Regions from separate parts of the Emticicia sp. SJ17W-69 genome, predicted to be linked through region 2. Evidence: riboswitches for the same ligand, from Rfam matches in the RefSeq annotation. Region 2 holds a riboswitch; the other holds the start of a gene.
The links. A riboswitch is a leader RNA that binds a small molecule or an ion and turns the genes downstream of it on or off. The one in region 2 is predicted to bind S-adenosylmethionine.
Positions count from the first base shown of each region.

Region 1: it holds a riboswitch for S-adenosylmethionine, as region 2 does, so the genes downstream of both, ACQUQZ_RS13820 (DUF1905 domain-containing protein) here and metK (methionine adenosyltransferase) in region 2, are expected to answer to the same signal.

Region 1 covers NZ_JBNTQY010000001.1:3,390,490-3,395,891, reverse strand. Annotated here, with positions in the region: gene ACQUQZ_RS13830 (homoserine O-acetyltransferase family protein) at 1-381, opposite strand, end outside; gene ACQUQZ_RS13825 (DUF885 domain-containing protein) at 384-2,129, opposite strand; gene ACQUQZ_RS13820 (DUF1905 domain-containing protein) at 2,168-2,647, opposite strand; SAM riboswitch class I at 2,733-2,850, opposite strand; gene ACQUQZ_RS13815 (CHC2 zinc finger domain-containing protein) at 2,952-4,001, opposite strand; gene ACQUQZ_RS13810 (SDR family NAD(P)-dependent oxidoreductase) at 4,103-4,855, opposite strand; gene ACQUQZ_RS13805 (homoserine kinase) at 4,946-5,402, opposite strand, start outside.
Region 2 covers NZ_JBNTQY010000001.1:1,136,967-1,142,368, reverse strand. Annotated here, with positions in the region: gene ACQUQZ_RS04890 (NlpC/P60 family protein) at 1-773, opposite strand, end outside; gene metK (methionine adenosyltransferase) at 964-2,244, opposite strand; SAM-I-IV-variant riboswitch at 2,409-2,515, opposite strand; gene ACQUQZ_RS04880 (ABC transporter ATP-binding protein) at 2,725-3,735, opposite strand; gene ACQUQZ_RS04875 (NUDIX hydrolase) at 3,870-4,577, shown strand; gene ACQUQZ_RS04870 (cryptochrome/photolyase family protein) at 4,616-5,402, shown strand, end outside.

The DNA of each region.
Region 1 (5,402 bases), 2.3 Mb from region 2:
TTTGTTGATATTTAGACTTTTACGTAAAATGTCAAGAGCATTTACAACATCTCTGATACTTAAAAATGGGAAATCATGGAAATATGGTTCGCCAGAAATTGGATTTTTGCTCAAAGCATTAGTCGAGCCGTAATGTGAACCTAAAATATTAGCACAAATGATAAAATGTTCGCTGGGGTTATACAATCTTTTCTCCCCAATCAAGCCATTCCACCAATCCGATGGATTAGCGTTTCCTGTAAAAGCATGACAAACCCATATAACGTTATCCATCGCCTCATTGAGTTTTCCATAAGTTGTGTATGCCAAATCAAATTCGGGTAGCCACTGACCAGATTCCAATTGAAAAGGTTCGTCGTAATGAAATACTTTATTTTCCATTCTTATTTTTTAATTTTCGTCAACTCTGCCGCAATATATCTATCAACCATTTTATCCAAAATTGAAAGTGTAACTGTTCCTTCAGAAAGTATCAAGTCATGGAACGCTCTCACATCAAATTTGTCTTTGAGCTGGTTTTCTGCTCTTTTTCGCAATTCTTTTATTTTAATTTCTCCCATTTTATAAGCCAACGCCTGTCCAGGCCAGCAGATATAGCGGTTAATTTCAGTATTTACCTCGTGCAACGACAATGCCGTATTATCAGCCAAATAGTTAACAGCCTGTTCTCGTGACCAATTTTTTTCATGGATACCCACATCGATTACTAAACGACAAGCACGCCACATTTCATAAGTTAATTTCCCAAAACGGCTGTAAGGATCTTTAAAGAGTCCTAATTCAGTACCTAAATATTCGGAATATAATCCCCAGCCTTCACCAAAAGCATTGATGTATAAATTTTGTCTAAATTTAGGCAAATGCGTTAATTCCTGCGTCAAAGCACTTTGTAAATGATGCCCTGGAACAGCCTCATGTAGCGTAAGAGCTTCGAGCGTATAAAGCGTTCTACTATTGAGGTTATAAGTATTTACCCAATAGCTTCCTGAACGGGTACTATTAATAGATGCCCCAGAATAACGCCCGCCTGTATAAGATGGAGCTAAAAAATCAGGAACAGGAACAACACCATAAGGTTGTCGAGGGAGTTTGCCAAAAAGTAAAGGTAATTTTCCATCAATTTTCTTGGCGATGTAAGAAGCTTCTTTCAATAAACCTTCTGCAGAGGTTGGGTAGAATTTAGGGTCTGTTCTTAATGTTTGAATAAAATCTTTCAGTGAACCTGTGAAGTTTACTTCTTTCATCACATCATACATTTCTTTTTTGATTCGCTCAACTTCTGATAAACCAATATTATAAACTTCGTTTGGAGTAAGATTGGTAGTGGTAAAAAACTTAACTTTTTCAGCATAATACGCATTGCCGTTCGGAAAATTACTTGCTCCAAGAGTAGTGCGAGTTTTTGGATAATATTCGTTATCGAAAAAGGTTTTTATTTGTAGAAATGAAGGAATGACTTGCTCAAAAATAGCTTTTTTGCCTTCTTTTTGTAATATTTCCCAGTCAGCATCGCTAACTTCATAAGGTTTTGTAGTAAAGGGCTTCCAAAATACTGATTTTGTTACATCATCAACGATGTGTTGTTCGTAAGTACTTTCATAGCCTTTCAAAGCCACTTTTGGCTGAGAAATACCCACTTGCAAGCCTTTTGCTATCAATGCTAAATGCTGTTCGGTATATTTTGGAATCGCATTAAGTTTTTGGATATATAATTCGACAGATTTTTTAGTTTTATAATTGTTGCTTGCAATAAAAGCAATATCAATATGGAAACCGTCATCTGATAAGATCGGATTCAAATATTCTTGATACTCAAAATAAGTAAGCTGATTTTTAATTTCATGCTTTAATAACTCTAAATTGATTTTGTCATTGAAGGGAAGCGTATTTTGATCTATTTTTTCAAGCGTTTGATAAGCAGCTAATTGAAATTTATATCTTCTTAACAAATCTTCTTCGGAAAAAGAACCCAATGGATGGTCACTAATGGTGTCACGAGGAAATTCTGCTTTGTTAAATTTCTCTAAATCAGCTACAACTTTAAAAATTACTCTACGACCAGTGCTTTTTTGTGCAAAAAGAGACTGAATTGTAACCAACGCCAACAATAGTAAAAGTATTTTTTTCATAAAGAAATGAGTATGTTAGTTGATGAAATTTTGTAATGCTACTGTTTTCGCTTTTTTCTAAGTTTTTCAGAAAGTGCCACTACTCTATTGATTCTTGTTTCTATTTGTTTGCCATCATTTATCCAAATCTTTTGGAATTTTTGAACAGATTTTGATTGTTTAAAGAATAATTCAGCCATTTCTTCATCAAAATCAAGGGCTTCTTGTAGCTCAACTGGCATTGGGACGATTACCACTTCAAAATCTTCTTCTATCGAAACAGTAATTTCATCATTTAGTTTTACACCTAATTCTTTTTGTAATTTCAAGGGAATAGTAATGGCATGAAGTGCATTTCCTTTTGGAAATAAATTACTTTTGAAAGGTTTTCCGTTGATAAAACCTTTAACTTTTACAAAGTTTCGCCTGCCAAAAACTTCATAAGCATTTTCTGGGAAATCAATATAATGCCAAGCACCCGCAGGATTAGGTGGCATTTTTTTTATAATTTCTTTGAAATGAATAATATCGTTTGGCATAAAATTAAAAATATTGCGTTAAATACAGAGTGCTATTGGCACTTTGAACTTAGGTACTATCTAAAACCAACGATTTTATTTGATTGGTTTATAAGTCCGAATGGTTTTGACCATTTCGGTAGGTATTGGCACCTTATCGCAAGTAGCGGGACAGGTTGCCCGGGGTTCATAGAGCCTATTCTCTCCCCTCGTCTGTATAAATCAATTTTCTATGAAGAAGAATTGATATTGCAAAGATGCTGTGTGAATTGTTAGAAAACAAATTTCGTAGAATAATTTTCTAAATTGTTTATAGCAGAACAACTTAGAAAATTGTTCTACCAAAATATTCATTAATATCTTTAAAACCTTTGCTCCAATCTCTTTTTTCTGCTAAAATTCCAGCTTCGAGTAATTCTTCAACCAAATCATCAGCTCCTTTAGTACCAGCAGCATCATTGTCGAAACTTACCCAAACTTTGTACTTTTTAAAGTATTTAATCCATTCCTTTTTGAAGATTTTGGCACTGCCTAAACTTACTGCTATCATGCCATTTTTTACTAAAGTCATGCAATCAAAAGCACCCTCCGTGATATATACATCGGCATTGGGACGAAGTTTTTTGATAGAATCAATATTGAAAATAGTACGAGGTACTCCCGAAAGGAATTGATATTTACTTGCTCCTTCGGGCGGCTCACCAATGGTTCTTCCTTGTAAATAAACAATTCTTCCATCTTGAAAATAAGGGATGATGATGGGATGAACAAAGAAAACTAAATTACCCTTTTCATTCACAATTCCACAGGCCTTTAGGTCTTCGATTGCAAAATTTGTTTTCAGAAACTCATTGGCAGCACCATAGTTTTTTAATACAAAAAGTTTGAAATGCCTGATTGTCCAATCATCAATTCCTCTTCCTCGTAAATATTCTGCTGCTTTTCGAGTTGACTCTGTTGGATTTTGATTTAAACAATATTGCTGGAATTTTTCGTAGATTTCGCTATAAATTGGTTTGAAAATAAAGGTTTTTTCTGGTAATGGCTTATTCGAATAAACACTTTTAATGTCTATTTTGCGAAATTTTATATTTTTTGAGCCATCATAAGCAGGAATGTAGCGAGTTGCTAATTCTTCTAATGCCGTCTTAAAATCTATCTGACAAGTTTCGGCATAAAGATTAATAACATCACCGTGTTTACCACAGCCAAAACAATGAAATTCGTTTTGTGGAGGAGGGTAAAATACCAAAGAAGGAGAGTCTTCAACATGAAAAGGACAATTCATTCGGCGACTTTGCACAATATCAAAACCCAAATCTCGTGCAACTTGCCGAATGTCAATTTCTTTTACACGTTGAAGAAGATTATCCACGAATTTGCCAGTTACAAGTTACGAATGACGAGTTACGAATTCAAATTTCGATTGATATATTCGTCATTCGGTATTCAAAATTCGTCATTCAAATGATGAAATCACTTTCTATAAATTACAGTTGGAGCAGCTTGGGCTTTGGCGTAAAGTACAATATCAGCGATTGTGACTCGTGCAGGAGTATTGATAGCGTATAAAATCGCATCGGCAACATCTTCTGGCTGAATAGGTTCAAAGCCCTCATAAACTTTTTTAGCTCGCTCGGCATCACCTTTAAATCGCACTAATGAAAAATCAGTTTCTACTGCTCCAGGGGCAATATTTGTGATTTTGATGCCATATTGCGTAAGGTCAAATCTCATCCCTTCGCTAATGGCTTCAACGGCTGACTTAGATGCACAATAAACCGCACCATTGGCATACGTTTGTTTGCCAGCAACTGAGCTCAAATTAACAATATGCCCAGTTTGACGCTCGACCATAGTAGGCATTACTGCTTTCGAAACATATAATAAACCTTTTACATTGCCATCAATCATAGCATCCCAATCTTCGATTTTTCCTTGTTGAATTGGTTCAAGGCCATGAGCATTTCCTGCATTATTGACTAAAATATCAATATTTTTCCATTCTTCGGGCAAAGATGCAATGGCATTTGATACATCTTCTTGATTTCTGACATCAAAAGTTAGCGTTGTAACTTTTACTTTTTCTGAGAAATAAACTTTCAGCTCGTCTAAAACCTCTTGACGGCGGCCACAAAGAATTAAATCAATGCCATTGTTGGCAAATGCTTCGGCAGTAGCTTTTCCAATACCTGATGTTGCTCCTGTGATAAGGGCTATTCTATTCATTTTTAACAATTTACGACTTTTGAATGACGATTAACAAATTTTTACTAACATTACATAAGCGTGGCTATTAGTAACTGAGCTTAGTCGAAGTTAGCCAATTATTTTCGGCCCGAATTGATTTATGCCCGAAACGTAAGAAATGCCATGAATTCCAACTTTTTCAAAGCTATTTTTCATGACAATGGCTACCTTTTCGGCGGTTTCACGGCCTTTACTAAAGGCAAAAATTGAAGGGCCTGCTCCTGAAATACTACAACCCAATGCACCCGCTTCTAAGGCAGCATGTTTTACTTCCCAAAATTCAGGTATCAAAATGGCTCTCACTGGTTCAATGATAAAATCTACCATTGAACTGGCAATTAAGTCATAGTCAGATTGCATCAAGCCTGCTATCATTCCTGCTACATTTCCCATTTGAGCAATGGTATTTTTCATCGAAACCTCATTGCGTAAAATATGTCGAGCATCTTTGGTATTTACCTCAATATCAGGATGAACAATGGTAACGTATAATTCATCGGGTGTTTTTACTTTAAAAACATCTAGA
Region 2 (5,402 bases):
AAGCTTTGTTCGGTTGCTTGGGTTGTTTTTTGCCATTGTTGGAAATGAATCACTTCATTTTGAGCAACAAATGCCTGACGATTATCAGGATAAATTACTTCATAAAAACCTTTCAGCGTATCTTTTACAATTAATAAATCACCCCAAGTGAGGTCAGAAATCGTCTGAGCATTTTCATCGGGTTTAGTGTAAGAAAAACCATAAGGTTTTGCATACATCAACTTAGTTTTTGATTGATAGCTATCTAAATCAGCTTTACTTATGCGGCTGATGGTTGTTCCTTCTACCCATCCAATATAATTATCAGGTGTCTGAACTTGGTACCAATAACGGTCTTTGTCAAATATCTTTAATGCAGTCCCGAGCAACGTTTGAGAAGCTAATTCGGCTGATTCTTTTGGCTGACTTCGCATATTTGCTACCGAAATATTCACCAAAGCGTAAGTTTTATCGCCCAAATCATCTTCATCAGGTAAAGTTTTTATCGCATCAACCAATACATAACCATTTGATTTTAAGCGATTTAACAAATCTTTTTTTGCTAATGGCAAATTTGTTTTCCCTACTATTCGATTTGAATCCAAATCGGCCTGAAAAATAGCTACACGTTTATCAGGGGCATATTTTTTTCTTACTTGCTCGACGATTGCATAGACTGTTGGCTTGGGTGTAGGTATAACACTGGCTGGTTTTGGTATTTGTGCAAATGCTGAAAAAGAAAGCAGAGAAAGAATACTGATTATTATCTTATAATTTGGGTTACTTATTTTCATTGAAATTTGTTCTTTTTTTCTGCGAAAATACTCATTATTTCTTAATCTTGAAAAAGCTGTTTTGGAAGGATGCTTTGGGAGGTTTGACGGATTAGGAAATCCGTCGTACAGACACAAAAAAAGGAAGCCATTTCGACTTCCTTTTCTTATATCTACGGCCTTCTGTCAGTGTATTCACTGACGGCAATTTTTACAAACCAAATGCTGTTTTCACTGCATCGACATAATCTAATTTTTCCCAAGTGAAAAGTTCTACTTCTTTGGTAACAACGGAACCATCTGGCCCTTTGAAAGTTTTTGTTACCACTTCATTTTTACGTCCCATGTGGCCATAAGCAGCAGTTTCTGAATAAATTGGGTTACGTAATTTCAAACGTTGCTCAATTGCATACGGACGCATATCGAAAATTTCTTCTACTTTACGTGCAATTTCGCCATCGCTCATATCAACTTTGGCAGTACCATACGTTGTTACAAACAAGCCACAAGGTTTTGCAACACCAATAGCATAAGAAACTTGTACCAATACTTCGTCGCAAAGACCAGCCGCTACTAAGTTTTTAGCTACATGGCGAGTGGCATAAGCTGCCGAACGGTCAACTTTTGATGGGTCTTTTCCAGAGAAAGCACCGCCACCATGAGCACCTTTACCGCCGTAAGTATCAACGATGATTTTACGACCTGTCAAACCTGTATCTCCGTGTGGTCCACCGATAACAAATTTCCCAGTTGGATTGATATGATAAGTAATTTGGTCGTTGAACAACAATTGTAAATCAGCTTTCAATTTTGCTTGTACACGTGGAATCACAATATTGATAATATCGGCTTTGATTTTTGCCAACATTGTATTATCATCAGCGAAATCATCGTGCTGCGTTGAAACAACGATTGTATCAATTCTTTGAGGAACATTATCGTCAGAATATTCGATTGTTACTTGCGATTTAGCATCAGGACGTAAATAAGGAATCAATTCAGGTTCATTATTACGAATATATGACATTTCTTGGAGGATGGTGTGAGCCAAATCCAATGCTAATGGCATATAATTGTCGGTTTCACGAGTGGCATAACCAAACATCATACCTTGGTCGCCAGCACCTTGAGCATTTGCTTTTGACTCAAAATCATCTGCAGCTACTGCTCTATCAACACCTTGATTAATATCGGCCGATTGGTCATGAATCGCTGAGATAATTCCGCAAGAATTAGACTCAAACATGTACTCCGATTTAGTATAACCAATTTTACGGATTACCTCACGAGCAATTGATTGAACATCAAGATAAGTTTGAGTTTTTACTTCTCCTGCTAAAACAACTAAACCTGTCGTTACCAAAGTCTCGCATGCTACTTTAGATGAAGGGTCAAACGCCATGAAGTTATCAATCAGGGCATCTGATATTTGGTCTGATACTTTGTCTGGGTGTCCTTCCGATACAGACTCAGAAGTGAATAAATAAGGCATAAATCCTATGTTTTTGGTTAATGATATTTATTGAATCTAATGAGTAATTGAGTGAGTGAGTAAATGAGTGAATAAAATACCATCACAAATACACAGCTAACAATCAATAATCTCCCATTTAAAAAACTTGGTATTAAGACTATTTTGCGGAAGTTTTGAAGAGAAAAATAAAACATTTTTGACTTAAGAACAGCCCGCATCCTTTGACCACCGTAGTGTTTCGACTCGGTTGGATTTCTGATTTTTCAATCAGAGTTTCTTGATACTGATGCAAAGTTGAACAATTACCTAAACAAATGCAAAGAATAGAATAAATTTTTATCTAAATTTTATTCAACGTACACAGAAAATATCTGCAAACGTTTTTAAGAATGGATTTTTTATCTATTATTTAATTAAAAATAGGATATTTTAACTTACCGCATTTTTATAAAATTAAAGAGTTTTATAAGTACTATAAGACTCTTTTTATTTTACATTTCATTCAAAAATCTCAATCCCCACAACATCACCCACTGTCAATTTATCAAAACTGTACATTTTCAAACTTAAATTATCTATTTTTAAAATCACTTCATAATATGCACCCAGAAATTTTATTGATTCAACAAGGGCTTTTATCTCAGAGGTTTCAGAAATACGAAGCTGCTCGGGACGAAGGAAAAAAGTTTTGAATTCTGAGTTTTGAGTTCTGAGTTGTAGTTGTAACTCAGAACTCAGAACTCTTAACTCAGTACTTAAGGCAAGCTCTCCCGTAATTTCAGCAACATATTGATTGATTGGATTTTGATAAACTTCTTCTGGCGTTCCAATTTGTAGCACTTTGCCTTTCTGCATGATTACTAAGCGGTCGGCCATACCGTACGCATCAGCCACATCATGTGTCACAAAAATACAAGTTACTCCATCATCTTTAATAATATGTAATATTTCATTCTTTAATCTTCGCTTATTAAGTGCGTCTAAATGACTAAAAGGTTCGTCCAAAAGCAATAATTTTGGTTGCTCGGCAATGGCTTTAACGATAACGGCACGTTGCTGCTCACCACCCGAAACTTGGCGAGGAAGATGACTCTGCACTTTTTGCAAACCACTGATTTTTAGCAATTTATCAATTCTTTTGTTGCGATATTTTTCTTCATAATAACGTAATTCATAAGCAATATTCTCACGAATAGTCATATTCGGAAATAAGCCGTAATCTTGTCGAACCAACTTTATATCAGGATGCCCAGCAATCAGTTTTTCTGAAGGTGGCGTAATACGTTCACCATCAAGCGTTAGACTACCTGCATCTGGCTCATGTAGAGCTGCGATCAGATGTAAAAGCGTGGTTTTTCCTGAGCCACTTTCACCCAAAATTGTCAATATTTCACCTTTCTCTATAGAAAGCGAGATATTATTAATGGCTTTTTTACTACTATCAGCTTGCTTCCCAGCGGAATTTCCCCCAAAAGTTTTATGCAGATTTTGTATTTTTAGAAGAGACATCAGAGGTTTTTTGCACAAAAATATGAGTTTTTTAGATAAAATTTGCAATTTTGTTGTTCATCGAAGTCAGTCATGCTATATTGCTGATGAAATGACGAAAAATACCTAAATATAATAGACCCTAAAAACATTGAATGTTAGAACTTTACAAACAACAAACCAAATGCTTAGTGGCATTGGACTCGATTATATTTGGTTTTGATGGCGAAGAATTGAAATTATTGCTGGTCAAACGTGGTGTTCAGACCGACCATGATACTTGGTCATTGATGGGAGGCTGGTTAAAACCCAACGAAAGCCTTGATCAAGCTGCCGAAAGAATTTTATTCGAGTTAACAGGCGTTACTGGCATTTTCTTGGAGCAACTCAATGCTTTTGGTGACCCCAATCGTGACCCTGTGGAGCGAACTGTGGCGGTGGCATACTATGCTTTGGTCAATGTAAAAGACTACGAAACAAAGATTTCGGACACGCACCATGCTCAATGGTTTTCGATGCACGATTTGCCTGAATTGCTTTTTGACCACCGGGAGATGATACAAATAGCAATAGAACGCTTACGTTATAAGGCAGCTTTTCATCCTGTTGGTTTTGAATTGATGCCTGAAAAGTTTACAATTCCGCAAATATTGAATCTTTATGAAGCTATTTATGGTAGTAATTTTGATAAACGCAATTTTAGTAGGAAAATACTTTCGACAGGACTTCTGATAAAATTAAAAGAAAAGCAAAAAGGTTTCTCGAAAAAAGGAGCTTTTCTTTATGCTCTTGATACCGAAAAGTACAAGAAAAAATCTGACTCATTCTTGAATTTTATTCCCAATCCAGAAGGATTAGTGTGATATATTTGAACAATTATTTCCATAATTAGTTTAAAACCATGAAAGATTTAAGCAAAAACTTCATGGTTCTTCGATTAATACTGGGCGACCAACTCAATCATTATCACACTTGGTTTCAAGAAAAAAACAATGATATACTTTATGTTATGATGGAAATGAGGCAGGAAACTGACTATGTGAAACATCATATTCAAAAAATCGTTGGCTTCTTTACGGCCATGCGACTTTTTGCACAAAACCTCGAAAAACAAGGACATCATATTATCTATTTGCGTTTAGATGATGTACAAAATAAGCAATCACTCACACAAAATCTTGAATGGATTATTGAACAAAACCCCATTCAACAATTTGAATATCAGCTTCCTGACGAATATCGCCTTGACGAACAACTAAAGGCATTTTTAGGCACCATCAATATTCCCTCAAAAGTCTATGACACTGAGCATTTTCTGAGCCACAGAAGCGAATTAGGAGAGTTTTTCAAAGGTAAAAAGACATTTCTGATGGAGAATTTCTACCGTATGATGCGAAAAAAATACGGTATTTTGATGGATGGCAACGAACCGCTCACGGGTCAATGGAACTATGATGCTGATAATCGAAAAAAACTTCCAAAAGAACACCGACCACCGGAACCTTTAACATTTAGTCGAGATATTTCAGACATATACGAACTTGTACAAAAACAAGAAATCCAAACAATAGGAAACATCAATCCGAAAGCTTTCTTTTGGCCAGTGACCCGAGAAGAATCCTTACAATTATTGGATTTTTTTGTAAAAAACTGTCTGCCAAACTTTGGCACTTACGAAGACGCAATGG